DNA from 2 places in the Halomonas sp. R57-5 genome. Region 1 is predicted to be linked to the other one. Evidence: predicted binding sites of a transcription regulator. Region 1 holds the regulator's gene; the other holds the start of a gene.

Region 1 (7,219 bases):
ATCGACCCCTCGCGGATGCTCTGGGTGCTACTCTCGGTGCTGGTGGTGACCTGCCCCTGCGCACTGGCGCTGGCCACCCCCGCGGCACTGACCGCAGGTCACGGCCAGCTACGTAAGCGCGGCGTGTTGATTACCCGCGCCGATGCCATGGAAACCCTCTCCAACGTTACCCGGGTGATTTTTGATAAAACCGGCACCCTGACCCGCGGCGAGATGCAGCTTACCCAAACTCAGCCTCTCGGCGAATTAACCGCCGAGCGTGCCCGGGCGATTGCCGCCGCCCTTGAGGCCCATTCGGAGCACCCCATTGCCCGCGCCTTTCGGCCATTCCGGGATGCGACGCTGCAAGCCAAAGATATTCACAGCCACACCGGGCAAGGGCTTGAAGGCAGCTTAAACGGTGCCCGCTGGCGGTTGGGCAAGTACGAATTTGCTGTCGATGGCGCCGTGGCTAGCAGTATGTCGGCGCCCGCCAAGGGCCAATGGCTGCTGCTTAGCGAAAACGGCATGCCCCGCGCCTGGTTTGGTCTGCATGACGGCGTTCGCGATGACGCTGCGGCGACGATCGCGGCCCTCCAGACCCAGGGGTTAAACGTAGAGCTGCTTTCTGGCGACACTCAGGATGCAGTGGAAAGCCTGGCCAGCCAGCTCAATATTACCACCTGGCACGCGGGTACCAGTCCAGAGGGCAAGCTGGCCCGAATGAAAGAACTCCAAGCCGCTGGCGAAACTGTGGTGATGATTGGTGACGGCATCAACGACGTGCCAGTCTTGGCTGGCGCTGATGTAGCGATTGCCATGAATGGAGCGACAGATCTTGCCCGGACCCGCGCCGATGCGGTGCTGCTCAGCCCACGTCTAATGCGAATTTTTGAGGCCATCGAGATTTCCCGCGCAACGCGGCGTATCATGCGCCAGAACATGATTTGGTCAGTGTGCTACAACGTTTCGGCGCTGCCGCTGGCGGCGATGGGGCTGGTGCCGCCCTGGCTAGCCGCGATTGGTATGTCGCTTAGCTCGCTAGTGGTGGTGGGTAACGCCCTGCGGCTGTCACGCTGGCGCCCCCAGCCCGCACCAACGCTTGGCACGTCAACACCGGTAACCGCATGACGATTCTGTACCTGCTTATTCCGCTTTCGCTGATTCTGCTCGGACTCGCCGTCTGGGCCTTCTTCTGGGCGGTCAAAAATGATCAGTTCGACGATTTAGAAGGCCCGGCGCACCGCATCTTGTTTGATGAGGACGACAACGATCTTCCCCCCGAACAGCGCCGCCAGCGCCCGCCAGCCAAGCAAAAAACCGTCGCACCAAAAGATAAAAACGCCCCCGACGACCAAGAGCCTCGGCCATGAATCCCACAGGGCTTGATCTACCGCCGCTGCTGGCGGCATTCGTATTTGGCTTAATGGGCGGTGCCCACTGCATTGGTATGTGCGGCGGCATTATGAGCGCCCTCACCTTTGCAGTACCCCCCAGCATGCGCCATCCAGCGCGTATGGGGGGGCTGCTACTCAGCTACAATGCTGGCCGTATTATTAGCTATATGAGCGCAGGCGCGCTGGTTGCCCTGCTGGGCACGCTATTTTCGCTTTCCGCCACGGCACGAATGCTGCTTCAGGTGTTTGCCGCGCTGATGCTGATCCTGATGGCACTGTATATCGCCAACTGGTGGAAAGGGCTGCTCAAAGTGGAGGCGGTTGGCCGCCGTCTATGGCGCTTTATCGAGCCTGTGGGGCGGCGCTTAATGCCGGTGGTGTATATCCCTCAAGCCTTCGCGCTGGGCGCACTTTGGGGCTGGCTACCCTGTGGGCTGGTCTACTCCATGTTGGCCTGGAGCTTGGCGATTGCCGACCCGCTCCAGGGCGCGCTGCTAATGGGCGCATTTGGGCTAGGCACCCTGCCGGCGCTGCTCGTCACTGGCCTCGCTGCGCGCCAGCTAAGCCACTTGATTCGCCACCCGGCGACGCGCAGCGTGGCGGCACTAACGATTATCGCGTTTGCGCTGTGGCAGCTCTGGACTCTTACGGCACACAACCTCTAATAGCATGACATGGCTCAATCTTTACGCTTTCGTCACGGGTTAGGCTAGCGGCATTACCTCACGTCGGAGCGCCCCTTCATGCCCGTTCATGCCCCTGCGGTTTCACCTCTTGCCTCGTCTGTGGCGGCAGCGCCCTTGCAGCCGGTGTGGGATGAAGCCCTGCTGCGCCGCTACGACACCAGCGGACCACGCTACACGTCTTACCCCACGGCGCTGTCATTTCACGACCAATTCACCCCCGGTGACCTGACCCAGGCACTAGAGCGTAGCAATGCCAGTCAGCGTTCGCTGTCGCTGTATGTTCACGTGCCTTTTTGTCGCAAGATCTGTTTCTACTGCGCATGCAATAAAATCGCCACCAAGAACACCGCCCTGACCGAGCCTTACTTATCCCGGCTCGACCGTGAAATGGTGCTGACCGCACGCCACTTGGATACATCACGACCGGTGGAGCAGCTACACTGGGGTGGCGGAACGCCGACCTTTCTTAGCTTGAATCAGATGGGCGACCTGATTGATCGTTTGGATGCCCGGTTTGGCCTTTCGTCCTCTGCCGATCGCGACTACGCGATTGAAATAGACCCCCGGGAAGCGGATGTATTTACCCTGCGCCACCTGCAGTCGTTAGGCTTTAACCGCATTAGCCTGGGCGTGCAGGATTTAAGCCCGTTGGTACAGAAAGCCATTAACCGCATTCAACCGCGGGTACTCACCGAAACGCTGATGGAAGAGGCGCATCGCCTGGGCTTTCGCTCGCTCAATCTCGATCTTATTTACGGTTTACCGTTTCAGACAGAAAAGAGCTTTGCGAATACCCTCCGCCAGGTGATTGAACTCAATCCGGCGCGTCTTTCAGTATTTAACTACGCCCATATGCCCGAGCGCTTTGCTCCCCAGCGGCGTATTAATGTCGATGATTTGCCGGGCGGTGAAGAGAAGCTGGCAATTCTGCGCACCACGATTGAAATGCTCACCGCGGCTGGCTACGTACATATCGGCATGGATCACTTTGCCCGGCCTGATGATAGCCTGGCCATTGCTCAGCGCGACGGCTCGCTACAGCGCAACTTCCAAGGCTACTCCAGCCATGCCCAGTGCGATTTAATCGGGCTTGGCGTTTCGGCGATTTCACGTATTGATGACGTCTACGCGCAGAACCCGAGCGATCTGGCAAGCTACGAGGCGGCGTTGGATCAGGGTCAGCTCGCTACTGTGCGAGGCGTGCGGTTGAGTGATGACGACCTAATCCGGCGGGATGTGATTGAGCGGCTGATGTGCGATATGGGCATTGATCTGGCTGCGGTCAGCCAGCGCTGGAACATCGATGCCCCCCGCTATTTTGCCCCCGCTCTGGAGCGTTTACAGAGCGCTGAGCAAGATGGCCTACTGACCCGTAGTGGTGATCGACTTAACGCCACGCCCATGGGTCGACTGCTGGTGCGCCATTTAGCCATGGCGTTCGATACCCATCTTTCTGGGCAAATAGGGCAGCGCTACTCTAAGATTGTTTAATCACCTTATTGCAGGCATGCTAACGGCACCACAATAAGTAAGAATTTGCTAATTTTATCCTGACCCACTCAAGGAGCACCGCATGTTGGAACCTATGAGCAGCCGACGCTCGCTACTCCACGAAGCGCGCTGCCAAACCTGCAGCCTTAGCTCGCTGTGCCTGCCGCTTGCCCTTGAGTTGGACGATATGGGGCAGTTCGATGCGATTATTCGCCGCCGTGCGCCGCTGAAAAAAGGCGAGCCGCTGTTTCGCCAGGGTGATACTTTTACCAGCGTTTACGCGGTGCGTTCGGGGAGTTTGAAACAGGTCACCGCCGAAGGTAACGGCAGTGAGCAGTTGACCAATTTCTACCTGCCCAGTGAACTGGTGGGGCTGGATGGCATTGATGAAGAGCACTACCCCGGTAGCGTTATCGCCCTGGAAACCACCACCGTTTGCGAGATTCCTTTTGACCGCCTGGATTTGCTCTCAGAAGAGATCCCTGAGCTACGTGGCCAGCTGTATCGGAGCATGAGCAAAGAGTTACGCGATGACCGACGCATGATGCGCCTACTCTCGCGAAAAACCGCCGATCAACGGCTGGCCACCTTTTTGATTACCCTTTCGGACCGTTTTCGTCGCCGGGGCTACTCGCCCTACAGTTTTCGCCTCTCAATGCCGAGGGCCGATATTGGCAACTACCTGGGCTTAGCGGTGGAAACCGTCAGCCGCATTTTAAGCCGCTTTCAGCAACAAAGCGTGGTGGCGGTTTCCGGGCGAGAGGTCAATATTCTCGATATGCCGCGTTTGATTACCCTCGCCGAAGAGGAAGAGCAAACGGTTAGCTGACGTTGAAGGCCTGGATGCGACCCGCCAGCAGCTCCGCCTGCTTCGCCTCTAAGCCCTCAAAATCAAACAGGCTTCGGTCTGCCAGCTGGGAGGGCGCAATATTGGTCACCGCTTTAAACATGCTTTCCAGACGGCCAGGGAACTTCTCATCCCACTCGGCGAGCATCTCTTTGACCACCTGACGCTGCATATTAGGCTGGGAGCCGCACAGGTTGCAGGGAATGATTGGGAACGCCATCAGCCGCGAAAATTCCGCAATATCCGCTTCTTTGCAGTAGGCCAACGGCCGAATAACGATATTCTTACCATCATCGGATAGCAGCTTGGGCGGCATCGCTTTCAGGTTGCCGCCGAAGAACATATTCAGAAACAGGGTTTCAAGAATATCTTCCCGGTGATGGCCCAGGGCAATTTTATTGGCCCCAATCTCTTCGGCAAMCCCATACAGCGAGCCGCGGCGAAGCCGTGAACAGAGCGCGCAGGTGGTTTTACCTTCAGGGGTTTTCTCTTTCACCACCGAGTAGGTATCGCGTTCTACGATATGATACTCCACCCCCTGTTTGTCCAGATAGGCAGGCAGCACATGCTCAGGGAAGCCCGGCTGCTTCTGATCCAGATTGACCGCTATCAACGAAAAGTTAACTGGCGCGTTGCGCTGCAAGTTGCGCAAAATCTCCAGCATCGTGTAGCTGTCCTTACCGCCGGAGAGGCACACCATCACGCGATCGCCTTCATTGATCATTTGGTAATCAATAATCGCATTGCCCACTTCTCGGCGCAGACGCTTTTGCAGCTTGTTAAATTCACGCTTCTGCTTAGCATCAGCCTGCACAGCGTCTGGAGAGGCTGCAGGAGCAACATCTGGCGTGTCAAAATGCGGGTCGAAATAATCTAGGGATTGCATGAAATAAGCACTGCCGATAGTGAAAGGCGCTAAAAGAGGAAATATTGCCACATTCTAACAACACTCACCGCCTGACCCAAACACTAGTGCTTCCACCATTCCTATGCCACCTCCGCCATAACGCGCTGTAGGCGCATATACAGAAGTGCGCTGGCGGTTGCCTCGGCAAGCACGCTTTGCACACCCATGGCAGGCACCTGCCAGCATGCCAGCGCCTGGGCGAAGCTGCTGGGCGCTTCTACCTCCGGATGCAAACGCCGCAGTTGGCGCTGATGCAGTCTCGCCACATCAACCTGGGCATTGGGTAGCGCAAAATTCAGCCGCTTAGTCAGTAGTGTATTCAACGCTCCAATGCGCTGCTCCAACTGCCAGCCCACTATGGGCCGGTTGCCGATAAATTCCACTAACGCGCTCAAGTTATCACTGCTTGGCGGCTGCACCTCCCCTGCCTCACATAGCAAATGATGACGGCGCAGCTTCGCACTTTCGGGCTGTTTCGTGCTGCCTAACGTCATCACAAAAGCGCGGCTGGTTCGTACCTGCTGCTGGCTCAGCACCACCGCCGCCAAGCTGATCACCGGCGATGCCGACGTGAGCGTTGTCGTACAGACGAGGGCTACCAGCTCATCGCCCATATAAGGTTGAAACAGCCACGCATAGGGAGAATCCGCACAACGCCGACGATCACTTTCACGGCGCAGTAAGGTGCGCAATGAACCGCTAAATAGCCCTACGTGTCGATCTAACAGCCGCATTCCGCTCACGAATACTCCAAATGATAACGATGGGAAAGCCGCTGCTTAAAGTCTTTGACAATATGCATCGCTTCGCGCAATAGGTCGCGCTCCAGGGAAGAGAGATTTTGCACCACCACACGGTTAGCGCGGCTGCCGTTTTGGGCGTTGACGTCTGAGGCACCGGCTTGATGACCGGCAGGCGTCTCCAAAACGCTTAGCTGCTGTTTAAGACGCAGCTCGGAAAACAGTGCCAACGCTTCACCCAGGTCATCGGCAAAGCGGCGATCCAAACGGCCATCGGCGGCCAGGGCGTCAAGCCGGTCGAGTGTTGAAGTGGCTTTAATCCGCCGTTCAAGTGCCATGGTGCGCACGCCGTGAACAATCGGGAAAATGCCGCCTTTCTTAATATCGATACCGTGCTGGGGCTTTTTCAATGAGCCAAACAGCGTCAGCGGCGTCGAGAAACGCAGCGCCGTGCGGGCGAAATAGGAGAGCAGCAGCTCATCGCCCGAGCAGCGTTCAAACAGCTCTTCGCGAACGCTTTCGAGTAGGCTTGGGTTACCCGCCACCGCATGGGCATCGAGCATAATCGCCAGCTTCATCAGGCTGTCGCCATCACGCTCCCTGGCCCACTTGGCGATATGGCCTTTCCACTGCGACACCGTGGCCACCCACTCGGGGTTAGACACCATAATATTGCCGGGGCACGGCGGATAACCGAGCTGAATCAGCGTATCAGTGAGCGTCTGCATATGGCTTGTAAGGTCAGGCCACTGGGTTTCATCGGCCAGAATCAGGCCGTTATCCTGATCCGTTTTGAGAATCTGTTCACCGCGCCCTTCGCTGCCCATCACCATCATGCAGCTCTGCCCGTGGTAGCGTTCATTAATGGTGAACTCCCAGGCTTTACTGATGATGCGACCGTTCAGTGCGGCGAGCAGATCCATCGCAAAGCGCAGCTTAACGCCCTGGGCCATCAGCGCTTTGACCAGCTCCGGGGTACGCTGGCTGGCGGCTGCAAGCGCCTCTAAGCTGGTTGCCTGCTCTACCTGCAGACTCACCACATAGCTACGGCTTGAGAAGTAGCTAAGCACGTCAGTGAGCTCAACAACGCCTTTCAAGGCGTTTTGCTCCATCACGACCACCCGGGCCACTTTATGGCGGGTCATCAGCACCAATACCTCAAATAAATACTG
Region 2 (12,073 bases), 1.4 Mb from region 1:
ACCGCCGTGATAAGGTTAATCCACAGGATCTGGACCGCTGACATCGGCATAGCGAAATTAAACAGAATCGCGGCAACGACAGCCAGCACCTGCCCCCCATTAGTTGGTAACGTCCACGCTGTCACCTTGCGAATATTGTCGTAGACCACTCGGCCTTCATTTACAGCGGCCACAATAGAAGCGAAATTATCATCGAGCAGAACCATCTGCGATGCCTCTTTTGCCGCATCGGTGCCCTTGTGTCCCATGCCGACGCCGACATTCGCCTGTTTTAATGACGGCGCATCATTAACCCCGTCACCGGTCATGGCGACAATAGCGCCAGTCGATTGCAGCGCTCGAACAATGCGCAGTTTGTGTTCGGGGTTGGTTCGGGCAAAAACACTGGTCGCGGCAACAATGCCAGTCAGCTCGCTATCGGTAATATCGTCGAGCTCTCGCCCCGTCAGTACGTGCGGGTCGTCATCGAGCCCTAACTGACGAGCAATAGCCGCGGCTGTCGCGGCGTGATCGCCGGTAATCATTTTCACCATAATGCCGGCGGAGTGGCACTCTTTAATAGCGGCCATTGCCTCCTCTCGTGGCGGATCGATAAAGCCTATTAAGCCAACAAAAATCAACTCGTCATCGAGGTCAGCAAACGTTAGCTTGTGGGTACCGGACGACACCCGCTTAGTCGCTAAGCCGAGCACCCGTTCCCCCTGAGCAGCCGCCTCTGCGATGCGTGCCGTCCAGGCATCCCGTTCCAGGGACCTACTTCCCTCGCCACCCGCCTGAAGGGAGCATAGTTGCAGCAACTCGTCTGGGGCACCCTTGACGAAAATACGCGCCCCCTCAGATGCATGGCAGTTGAGCGTGGCCATAAAGCGATGTTTGGCATCGAAAGGAATCTCGTCAAGGCGGGGCCACTCATGCCGAGTAGACTCGGGTTCCAGGCCAGCCTTTATGGCCAACGCCACCAGCGCCCCTTCCATGGGGTCGCCAATCACATGCCACTCTCCATCGGTATGGTTTAACTGGGCATCGTTACACAGCAGCCCGGCCAGTATCAGGCAGTCGATATCCGTTGGCCGTGTATCCTCCACGTTCGCCGCTGTCTCCGCTGTCAGTCGCCCTTCCGGTACATAGCCAGACCCGGACACCATCATTCGGCCGCTGCAGGCTTCCAACCGACGTACGGTCATCTCGTTGCGCGTTAGCGTGCCGGTCTTGTCGGAGCAGATAACCGACGTAGCTCCCAGCGTCTCCACCGCAGGAAGCTGCCGAATAGCGGCGTTGCGCCGTGCCATACGCTGCACGCCGATAGCGAGCGTGATGGTAATAACGGCAGGCAGCCCCTCTGGGATCGCCGCGACGGCTAAGGCCACCACGGCAATCAGCGCCTCCGACCAGATATGCCCGCGCACTAGCACCGCAAAGGCAAACAATACGACCGCCACGACCAAGGTAATCCAGGTGAACTGCGTCCCGAAGCGGTTGATCTGCTGTAGTAGTGGCGTAGTGAGTGGTCGAACATCGCGCAGCAGCGTACTGATTCGTCCGATCTCAGTATCGATCCCGGTGGCCACCACAACCCCTGTCGCCTGCCCAGTGGCCACCAACGTGCCCGAGTAAGCCATGGAGTGACAATCGCCAAGTGCGGCCTCCTTTGGCGCTGGTGTCACCCGCTTCTCTGCAGCCACCGACTCGCCGGTCAGGATAGCTTCCTCGATTCGCAATGCACTGGCACGAATAAGACGCAGATCTGCAGGCACTCGATCTCCTGCCTCCAAGGATACGATGTCGCCCAGAACGATTTCATCGACGGGTACTTCGACGTGCTTTCCTTCTCTGACTAAATGAGCGTGCGGTGCGATAAGGTTACGGATGGCACTGAGCGCTTTTTCCGCCTTGCCTTCCTGCACAAAGCCGACCACAGCGTTGATCAATACCACTGCCACAATGACCGCTGCATCGACAAAATGCCCCAGCAGCAATGCAGCGCCAGCGGCCGCTAACAGGAAATAGATCAACGCGTTATGAAAATGAGAAAGAAAGCGAAGCAGCGGGTGTCGACCAGCCACTGCTGGTAACTGATTACGTCCGTACTTCTCCAAGCGCCTTGAAGCTTCATCGACCGCTAGTCCTGAAGGCGAAGTCGCCAAGTCGGCCAGGACATCATCAGCATGCCGAGCATGAACCTCCGCTGGTCGGTTATCTAATAACGTTCCGTTTTCGGCAGTGGGTGTCTCCATACCGTCTCCTAAAGCAGCAAAAACAGAGGGAATCAGGCATCGCCGCTACAGGTTGAGCACTACCGCCACGGCACATTTCATTAGCCATTATTTACCCCACTACAACATTGATGTCGGTCAAACCAGCGGCTATTAAATACGGCTGTGAAATTGATGAGCACTATACTTATTACTTCACTTGAGGAGCCAAGAAAATGACAACATCAACGTTTCCAAACGCCGCTCTTAACATCGCCAATAGCAACATGCTCGATAACAAAGACTTTCTCACTTTTTGGTATCAGCCGTGGACTGAAACGACCCATTCGGCGGCCAAGCTGCAATGCCTTTGGCTAGCAACACTTAACGACGCATTGCGCCATGAAATCGATTTTCTTGCGACCATGGCACCGGTATATAGCAAGCTCACCCACTGCATGCTGGGCCTCAATGGGCCGTTGACACCGGAATCAGTAGCGTCTTGCTATCACCAAATTGCTGGTGATATGACAGAAGCCACTTTTAACCGTATGCGCAACGTGTCAGAGCTTAGTGAAGACTTCCGAGAGCGTATTTGGTGTGAACTATAGGACTTGAAATAAATACTGCAATCGTTGGAGGGGGATAGTGCTTATGCTGTTCGACGATACTCAATGCGGCAGTCTGGATAGGTTTGTGCGGGCTTCACTGGCGAGGCTAAGAAGGAGCACTCAGGACATCTAGCTCCGGCGCCAGGCATTGGTTCAAAAGGCTACCCGACATGGAGTACGCCCCAGGCAGCTATGTTAGGCAAATGTGACTGGGGCGGAGGTAATGCGCAGATTTAAAGAGCGGTGGCCGCGGGACACGCCCGACCACCGCTCCACTACTCCGTAAGGCCCCAGAAATGCGCTATATGGCGGGTCGAAGAAATGCCGACTTCCAGCATATACTTGTCTGCTTCCCCTAGGCCTTCGTCTCCACCGGCCATGATCGGTGTGCCGTGGCCCATTCCCTTGATGATGTACTCCTCGATCACCTCCTGCCCACCCGCATTGCACCAGATCTGGCGGGGAAAACCATCGAGTTCCTCTACACGTGTCGGTGGCCCTTCAACCTTGTGGATCTGCTGCCACTGCCGAACGATGGAATCGGCGTTGGCATTATCGACGGTCGAATCGCTACCGCCATGCCAGACCGATATCGTTGGCCAAGGGCCTTCAAAGGTCGAGGCTTCGCGCACAAGCGCGTCGAGCCTGTGATCCGATGGGCCCCCATACCCCTTCATACGAACCATCGCCTCTATAAGGTTGTCCGCGCTGCGGTAGGGTAAACCAGCGATGATCGCCCCACCTGCAAACACCTCAGGATAGGTGGCCAGCATCACAGATGTCATGGCGCCCCCCGAAGACATCCCGGTGACGAAGATGCGCGACGGGTCGATGGCGTGATCATCAACGACCTGCTCGATCATCTGGCGAATAGAGAGCGGTTCTCCATCTCCCCGGCGGCTGTCGCCAGACTTGAACCAGTTAAAGCTACTAAGCGGGTTATTGGTTTTTCTTTGCTCCGGATACAGGAGTGCTATCCCGCATTCGTCAGCGAGGGAAGACCAGCCTGAACCGCGATTATAACTCTCTGCCGACTGGGTACTGCCGTGTAGCACGACCACGAGCGGCCCGTTCTTTGGGAAGTTCTTAGGTATGTAAGTATCCGCATGCAACGACCCAGGGTCAGTTCCGAATTGCTTCATGTCGGTCAGACGATCAAGGCTAACTGAAGATGTCGGCATATGCCCTCCTTTGCCAGTTTACTTCTGCCAAACCGAGGATAGAAACCACCCGTTGAGAACAGCGCCAGGTAACGATCCCTGATGCCAAGGACAAAGCGCGGTACGAAGAATGAGATACTATCGAACAATCGGTTTACTGTGAGAAAGGGGCGCTGCGTCCCCTGCAGCGCATAGCGCAACGTCCCTGTGTAGGCATATCCTTTGCCTCGCTCACCTGTAGGATGGCCCTTAAAGCAAACACTTACCGTGCGCTATCGAACATAGCAGTGGAATTTTAAGCATTCAGGCAGACCAAAAACACTTCAAGTGTTATCAGTCAGATGTTAGACCGTTTATTAACAATAACTTAGCACGGTAGTACCAACGCGTCTAGCCAGTCAGTACCGTATGGTGCACAACAAAGAAAAAGTCAGAAAAATAATAAGCAATTGATTTTTAATATAAATATAGGATGCATCAATTTTCTCTCGGAGCGCAGACAAAAATAAAGGGCGCGTATATCAGCATCGGGAGGTTGAGTACTCCTGATACTGATACACGCGCCCATAGATCAGCGCATTGCGTTAACGAACGTTAGACGTAGAAGTCCAGATCCTCTTGGGCTTTTAGCAAATCGCGCATCTTGATGGGGTCGTCACCAAAGAAGAATAGCAAGCCCCAATGCGTCCCGAAGGCCGAGCGGTCAGGAACGGTCTCTTCAGTTGGCGCGACCAGTTCGTGTGACTCGAAATACGGATGATTAATCGTTTCTTCCGGCATTTCCAGCTTGCTGACAACACGACGGCGAGGGTATACACCAAAGCAACCGGCATAACCCTTCGCATCGACCACTTCGCGTGGGAAGAAGGCAGCCACTTCCTCTTTGCTGCTTTTCGGATCGAACACCAGCATCGACGCCTGATAGGCGTTGAACCCGTAGGCTTTTTCGATCAGCTCAAACGCTTTAAAGCCAGGCGGACGATAGGCAACCTCGCCAAAGTACATCTCACCATCAGCGGTGACGAAGTACTCGGGGTGAATCAAACCGAACTGGATATCGAACGTTTTGATCAGCAACTCAATCTGCTTGGTGATCGCATTGCGCCAGCTTTCCAGTTCCGCGGTCGCGGGTACGAAGACCGAATAGCCCAGCGTCACGTATTCAGAAATGTTCAGGAACTGAATTTTGCCATCGTGAATCCAGGCTTCTACGGCAAACTCCCAGCCGCTTAAGTGACTTTCCATCAGCAGCGGATATTCGTCATCCGGAATATTCTCGATTTCGTCTATCGTCCGAATCATCCGGTGGCCAAGGCAACCGGCTTTGTCGAATGCTTTGACGTGAATCGGGTCATCCGGATCACCGTCCAATTTGAGCAGCGTTTGGTTGACGCGTTTCATGAAGCGGACGATGTCCTCTTTCTCATGAGCCTCTTCAAAGATCCCGACACGAATGCCACCCAACTGAGCACGGCGCTTCATTAGGGCCTTGTCGCGGAAAAGGATGGACTGTCCGAACATCCGCGGACTATCAAGGAGCACGGAGTTGATCGCGCCGGACCACTCAACGGTTTCCTCAAACAGCGGGATGGCAACGTCCACGCCTTCTTCTTTCAATCTTTCAGCAATTTCCATCGACCGATCATTCAGTCGAATGAAGTCCCAGGGGAGAAAAGGGATATTGTTAGCAGTACAAAAATCCGCGGCCCACTCCGGCGCAACAACGACATAGCGGCGGTCAAATTTTTGCGCAGCCTTGATCGCGTTCACACTCCAGCCAAGTAGGGCGATGTAACCCTTATTTGGATCTTTAGGGGTCTCAGTGCCTTTAACCGAGTCCAATTCTGGATCACGCCAAGCCGCTACTGCTTCGGGTAATTGCTTTTCTGATGTTATCGACATTCAATGTCCTCCTTGCTGGTTGACCCAAATTGACTGCGCTGGGATTAGAGCGCACCAAGTGAGCTGAGCCGCAGTCAGTGGTGCTCAGTGGCGATTGAGTAAGCCAGCATTAGGGTATTTTTTAGCGCACCCCTAGTAATTAAGCTAGTCGATACGGTTACAAATGGCAACTAAACTGTAGAATTCCTGTTGAATAGCTGTAGAAGTTATCTAAAGATTATTAAAGAATAATTCTGCCTGTCTTCTAGGGCACAATAGCCCCACCTATTTTAAAAATTAACAAAAACCCGGCTTTATCGATGCCCCTAGCTGCCTGTGATTAACCACCATCATGCTCGGCAGCGTCTTCAGCTCCTTCCTCGACCATCTCTTGAGCTTCCTCCTCCTCCTCGGGAGAAGCCTCTGGTTTTCCTTGATCTTTTTGACCAACGGTTAGCGTGGTAGAAAGACCAAAGTGATCCGAACCCTGCACCTTCACTCTGTCGATATCAATAAGATGGAACCCATCAGAAACGAACAGGTGGTCAATCGGGTATCGCCACCATGGGTGTTCTGCATGGTAGGTGCTGAGCAGTCGCCGACCACGGCGAGGATCTTTAAGATCACTCAAATCGGCAAAAAGCTTAGTGGTGTCAGACCACGCTACGTCATTGAAGTCCCCAGTGACGATCCAGCGGTTGTCCGGGTCTTGTTCAACATTACGGGCAATGAGCATCAGCTCTGCATCGCGTTCACGACTGTCCCGACGTTTATCCTCGTTGCTGACGGTTCTCTCCTCTAAGCCTGGCGGCACCGGGTGGGCGCCAACAAAGCGCACGGGCCCAATGCCTGGCGCGTCGATGGTCGCGAAAATTGAGGGCCTACGCTCAGAGACCAAATACTTAACCTCATCTTCCAGCAGCGGAATTCGTGACCACAGCATTATCCCAAGGCCCTCACCGCGTACCTCGCCTACTCGATAGGCATAATCTTCATCAAGGGGCGCCAGTCCCTCGGCCCAGGCGCTATTGACTTCAATTAGCAGCAGTAGATCGGGATCTTCACGCTGAACCATCTCCAGGACTTCAGCGTAGTGATCGTTCGTGTAAGTAACATTGGCCGTCAGCACTTTGAGCGTCGTCCGGTTTTCACCAGGCTGTACCTCAGCGGTAGGCACCTCGGTCGACCAAACGGATGTAAACGGCAGGATGTGCGTTAAGTGCCACCCCGCTATGGCTAGGATGACAACGCCCCACACGGCGTGTTCTTTTCGTGGACGCTTAAGCCACGCGTGCACACCCAGGAGCAGCAGTGGCAGAACCAGCGCGCCCGTTAGCTGCAGGCGCGGAAAATCCCACAGCCTGACCCACCATTGACCGCTGGGTATTAATGGCAGCAAGGCCACCACTAACATCAAGATCACCAATAAACGGATCACCCAGAGAAGCAGTTTTAACAGCATGAAACCTCTCAAACGCAGCAACGGTAACCAGGAGAATCCCAGTTATACCGGCCTAGATTGCCGCAGATATTGTGACGATTTAAGCATACCCCTCTCCGGATAGACGCATGCTCTTTATCTGGAAGACGCCGTCATGGCCCCTGCCCATCCAAGTAATTGCGCCCTTCTCCAGCGATACAGCTGTTCGCAACCACTAAAAGCCCCACAGGCTTGATATAGATCAAGCTGCGACCACTTGCCTCGTGTTCATGAGCAAAAAGGCGGCTATGCTCGTTATATAAGTACAGGTTATTAACTTATATCAAAAGCCAATAAAAATGATTGATACCTATGCCTAAAAACCCAACGAGGTAATCGTATCAATAACGCCCATAAACCAGCACCACTGCCCTGGCACTGACAGCCGCTACTGCGGCTATTTTTAAGCACTTGAACCCAGTTTTTTTGAGGAGCCTGTCATGACTAGCAACGTAGGCGGTATCGATAAGATTTTACGCATCCTGGTAGGCATTGCACTGATCGTACTGGCCCTAACCGGAACCATCGGTGTTTGGGGCTGGATCGGCGTGGTGCCGTTAGCCACCGGGCTATTTAACTTTTGCCCAGCCTACAAGCTACTGGGCATCAATACCTGCAAGGTTAAATAACACCTCAGCGTCAGCCAATGCCCTGCAGTTGCCCAACGGGTGCTTAGCGTCCCAACCTCAGTTACTCTACACTTCGTGTTTGCGTTCCATGACCGAAGGATAGCCGCATCTATGTTGGGATTCCTGCAGGGATTTTCCTATGGCCTGTTTATGACCTGCCTGCCCTGGCTACTGGTTGGCCTATTCAACCCTGGGCTGGCACTTCCAGTGGCGACCCAGGGCCGCCTGCAGGTCATCGCCCGCTACTGCCTGATCATCCCTTTTATCAGTATGCTGCTGTGGCTGACCTCCCTATGGGGTGGTTTCAGCCCGAGCCTATTGGGCTGGCTAGCGGGTATTGTTGCCATTCCTGTGGCGCTGCCTATCGAGCGAAGACTGCGCGGCTGGCTGGCCCGCCGCCGCGAACGTCGCTGGGAAGCACAACGAGAGGCCGAAGCCCATCAGCGCCGTGCCCAAGAGGAGCGCAAGGCCTATGAAGCTGGCGTGTTAGTGCTTGATCCAGCAAGGCCGCCCGTGGGATCCGACGACCTTGTGCTCGCCATGTGTCAAGCCAAACAGAGCCTACTTGACGTGCAGCGCCCTGACCTAGCGATCCTTTCAGATCGCCTCTATAGCCGCTACCGCCATGTAATGAACGTGCTGAGTGGCCGATTCCAAACTGGCGAGCTGGCCTTCGAGCGCTCGCGGGGGTTGGTTACCCAGGTCTGTTTCGGCGCGGTGGATACGCTGACGACCATGGCTTCGCAGGCGCGCGGGGTGGTTAGCGTCGATGGTAATTACGTTCGGGATCGTTTGGACCGGGAGGGCAAACGGTTAAGCGATGAAGAACGCGCCGCGCTGGTGCGACGCCTGGATCTGCTGGTAGAGACCGAACATCGGCTAAATAAGCTCTCCGCCCGCATTGAATCCGCCCTGACCGTGCTTGATGATACCGCCGTTTCCATGGCGCGTATTGAGACGGCACGACCACAGGCCTCGGTCACCACCGAGAAGGCGTTGGAGGATCTGCGCCAATTTGTCGAAGGCGCGGATCGCTATGCCCGTAAGGAGTAATCCAGCGGCCACTGGCTGCGAGCGGTATTCATACGTTTTTATTAGACAGCTCAGGAGATGCCCATGACGCAGCAATCCGATGACCAACCTCGCCTCTCCCTGCCCCCGGTGGACGAGATCGCCAGCCAGTTGGGCACGAGTCAAGCCGGCTCCGGCGACCCTGAGCTTGAGGCGATGGCCGACCGCTTTGTCGAGGATATCCTTGCCGAGGGTGACGAGGCGTCAACTGTTCGCCAGCGCCGGGCCGTGGACGAGATGGGCCTTGAGTTGCAACAGCAGGCCGCCCACCGCAGCGCCATGCTACAAACGCCACTGCGCAAGCTGGCCCACCAGGGCGATGAAGGAGGGCCCGTTGCCAAGGCACTGACCGATCTACGCGGCCGCATGGAGGGTCTCGACCCTTCACGTCATCGCCTGATGCCAAGCGCGTTGGATCGCGTTCTAGCGATCATTCCCGGTATCGATAGTCGGCTACAGCGCTATTTCCATAAGTTTGAGAATGCTCAGCAAGCCCTGGATGCGATCATTGAGGATCTGGAAAGCGGTCGCGACATGCTACATCGTGACAACCTGACGCTGAGCGATGACCAGAAAGCCCTCAATGACATCCTAACCGAGCTGAACCGCCAGATCGCCCTGGGGCGCTTGATTGATCAACGCCTGTGCGACGAGATAGCCGCCCGAGACAGCGATGACCCACGGCGTCAATTTCTTGAGGAAGAACTACTGTTTCCACTTCGGCAGCGCATCGTTGATCTCCAGCAGCAGCTGGCGGTAAGCCAGCAGGGTGTGCTGGCGCTGGAAGTGATCATCCGCAACAACCGGGAATTGATGCGCGGTGTGGACAGAGCCATCAATGTCACCGTCTCAGCCCTCACCGTGGCAGTGACGGTCGCCATGGCAATGGCCAACCAGCGTCTAGTGCTGGATCGCGTCGAAGCCCTCAACACGACCACCTCGCAGATGATTGGCGGCACTGCCAAGGCGCTGCGCCAGCAAGGCGTAGACATCCAGAAACGAGCCTCTTCCGCAATGCTCGACATGCAAGTGCTTGAGGAAGCGTTTGGGGAGGTGATGGGCGCCATTGATGATCTCTCAAACTATCGTCAGGAAGCCCTACCCCGCCTGGACGAGCAGATCAACCGCTTGGCAACCCTGGCGAAGCAAGGTAACGCATCCATTGAGCGTCTAAGCGAAGGTAATCAGGCGCAACACAAGTACGACCCCACTGCCAACGACTAAGAAGATGTCATCAAGCTCTCATTAGATTCGCTTTCCCATCGCAACGCCCACTGAAACGTCCAATCTGGTCATATTAGCAACAGACCAACCTGTCATTGCGAAGACGACATCCCGAGAATATGTCAACACAAGGTAATAAAAAACTGTCATTCGCATTGACGAATAAACGACGGAAGCCCTTGTTAACAAAGGCTCCATGCGCCAAGTCACCAGGATTAATTAACGTTGGTAGCGTGGACTGACCCAAAACAAAACTTACAAGGTAAGCTCATGGACAACACTCGACTTAAAGGTAAAAACTGCTTGATTACCGGCGCTGCACGTGGCATGGGGGCCGCCGTTGCCGAACACTATGCTGCACAAGGAGCAAACGTTTGCGTGGCGGATATCAACCTTGAAGGGTGCGAAGAAGTTGCCGCACGTATCAAGGCAAACGGCGGCGACGCCATTGCGGTCAAACTCAATGTGACCGACCGTGCTGAAGTAACTGCCGCTGTTAAAGCCACTGTCGACGCCTTTGGCAGCTTGAACGTGATGGTCAATAATGCGGGTATCAACAAGCCATTGATGTTTCTCGATATTACCGAGGAAAACTGGCACCAGATTATGGATGTTAACGCGTTGGGCTGCCTGCTTGGCATGCAGGAAGCCGCTAAGCAGATGATCAGCCAGGGTAAAGACAACGGCCCTTATAAAATCATTAACGTTGGCTCGATTCTTTCTCGCCAAGCGTTTGACGATGTAGTCCCCTACTCTTGCAGCAAACATGCGGTGCTAGCCATGATCAACGGCGGTGCTAAAGCGCTCGTGGATCACAATATTACCGTTAATGGCTATGGCCCCGGCGTAGTGCGCACTGAACTATGGGAACAGCTCGATAAAGATTTGGTTAGCATCGGCAAATTCGATAAGCAGGGACAGTCGATGGATGAACTTGCTGAGAAAATGATTCTAATGAAGCGTTACTCTTACCCTGAAGATGTGGTCGGTACCGCTTCTTTTCTGGCCAGTCAGGAATCGGATTACATGACAGGACAACTGCTTATGATCGATGGCGGTATGATCATGCAGTAGCTACCCGCGTTGATCGTCCCCATGTTTTGCTTACTGGAACATGGGGATCGTTCATTTTGCCGCTCAATCAGTAAACGCCTCTGCTTCGCATTACCTTATCGGCACGCTCTTGAGCAATAGAGAGCGCTTTCTTGATCGAGCGCCGTCCATCCAGCACGTCGAATATCTCATTCCCCGCGATGCTAATGATGTCAGTTATTCCAGGTACAGGCGGGCGTGGCCAGGCCTGTAAAATGTCCTGTTTAGCCATATCATTGACGATTTTAATCAGCGGCGATAATGCAGACACTTCAGGATCCTGGCTGACACTAAAGCGAGGCGTTACCAGGCTGCCATTCATAATATAAAGCTTGGACATGTTGGCAGAGGTCAGGTGCTTAAGCGCCGTCCAGACTGCCTCAACTCGCTCTGGTGCCAAGTTAGCAGGAATGGCCAGGGCATAACCGCCGATGGGAGTTATAGCGCGACCGTGATTGCCAATTGGATGGGGTAAGTAGCCAGTGTTGCCATACGCCGGTGATTGCTTATCTAACTCAAACAGAGGCGCCAGAAGTGTATAGCAATAGGCCATACTGACTTCCCCAGAAGCGTACGATTTGGCTCGCTCGTACCAGGACATAGTGAGAATATTAGGCGGCGAATATTTCAAAATATCCAGCATATATTCGCAGGCCCGATAAGCGGCATCTGAGTCGAACATAGGTCGCAGTTGCTCGCCCGCGGCTTGCTGAAAGTCATAACCGCCCTGACA

Evidence for each region. Region 1 encodes FNR, which switches genes on or off when oxygen is low (the NO sensors DNR and NnrR bind a similar motif). Its sites were predicted from a motif close to TTGATNTANATCAA; they were not measured.
Region 2: HALO_RS12200 (HAD-IC family P-type ATPase) is a predicted target of FNR. The motif match lies at 2,342-2,355, and genes of this name have one in related genera.

The regions. Positions count from the first base shown of each region.
Region 1 is NZ_LN813019.1:1,195,696-1,202,914, reverse strand. Features, by position in the region: gene HALO_RS05390 (heavy metal translocating P-type ATPase) at 1-1,110, shown strand, start outside; gene ccoS (cbb3-type cytochrome oxidase assembly protein CcoS) at 1,107-1,352, shown strand; gene HALO_RS05380 (sulfite exporter TauE/SafE family protein) at 1,349-2,041, shown strand; gene hemN (oxygen-independent coproporphyrinogen III oxidase) at 2,120-3,553, shown strand; gene fnr (fumarate/nitrate reduction transcriptional regulator Fnr) at 3,636-4,382, shown strand; gene ttcA (tRNA 2-thiocytidine(32) synthetase TtcA) at 4,375-5,286, opposite strand; gene HALO_RS05360 (DNA polymerase III subunit epsilon) at 5,388-6,041, opposite strand; gene HALO_RS05355 (DUF294 nucleotidyltransferase-like domain-containing protein) at 6,047-7,219, opposite strand, start outside.
Region 2 is NZ_LN813019.1:2,639,487-2,651,559, reverse strand. Features, by position in the region: gene HALO_RS12200 (HAD-IC family P-type ATPase) at 1-2,234, opposite strand, end outside; gene HALO_RS12195 (hypothetical protein) at 2,429-2,803, shown strand; gene HALO_RS12190 (extracellular catalytic domain type 1 short-chain-length polyhydroxyalkanoate depolymerase) at 3,079-3,984, opposite strand; gene HALO_RS12185 (ATP-grasp domain-containing protein) at 4,558-5,865, opposite strand; gene HALO_RS12180 (endonuclease/exonuclease/phosphatase family protein) at 6,185-7,306, opposite strand; gene HALO_RS12175 (YgaP family membrane protein) at 7,765-7,953, shown strand; gene HALO_RS12170 (hypothetical protein) at 8,065-9,006, shown strand; gene HALO_RS12165 (toxic anion resistance protein) at 9,070-10,248, shown strand; gene HALO_RS12160 (SDR family NAD(P)-dependent oxidoreductase) at 10,519-11,322, shown strand; gene HALO_RS12155 (ABC transporter substrate-binding protein) at 11,390-12,073, opposite strand, start outside.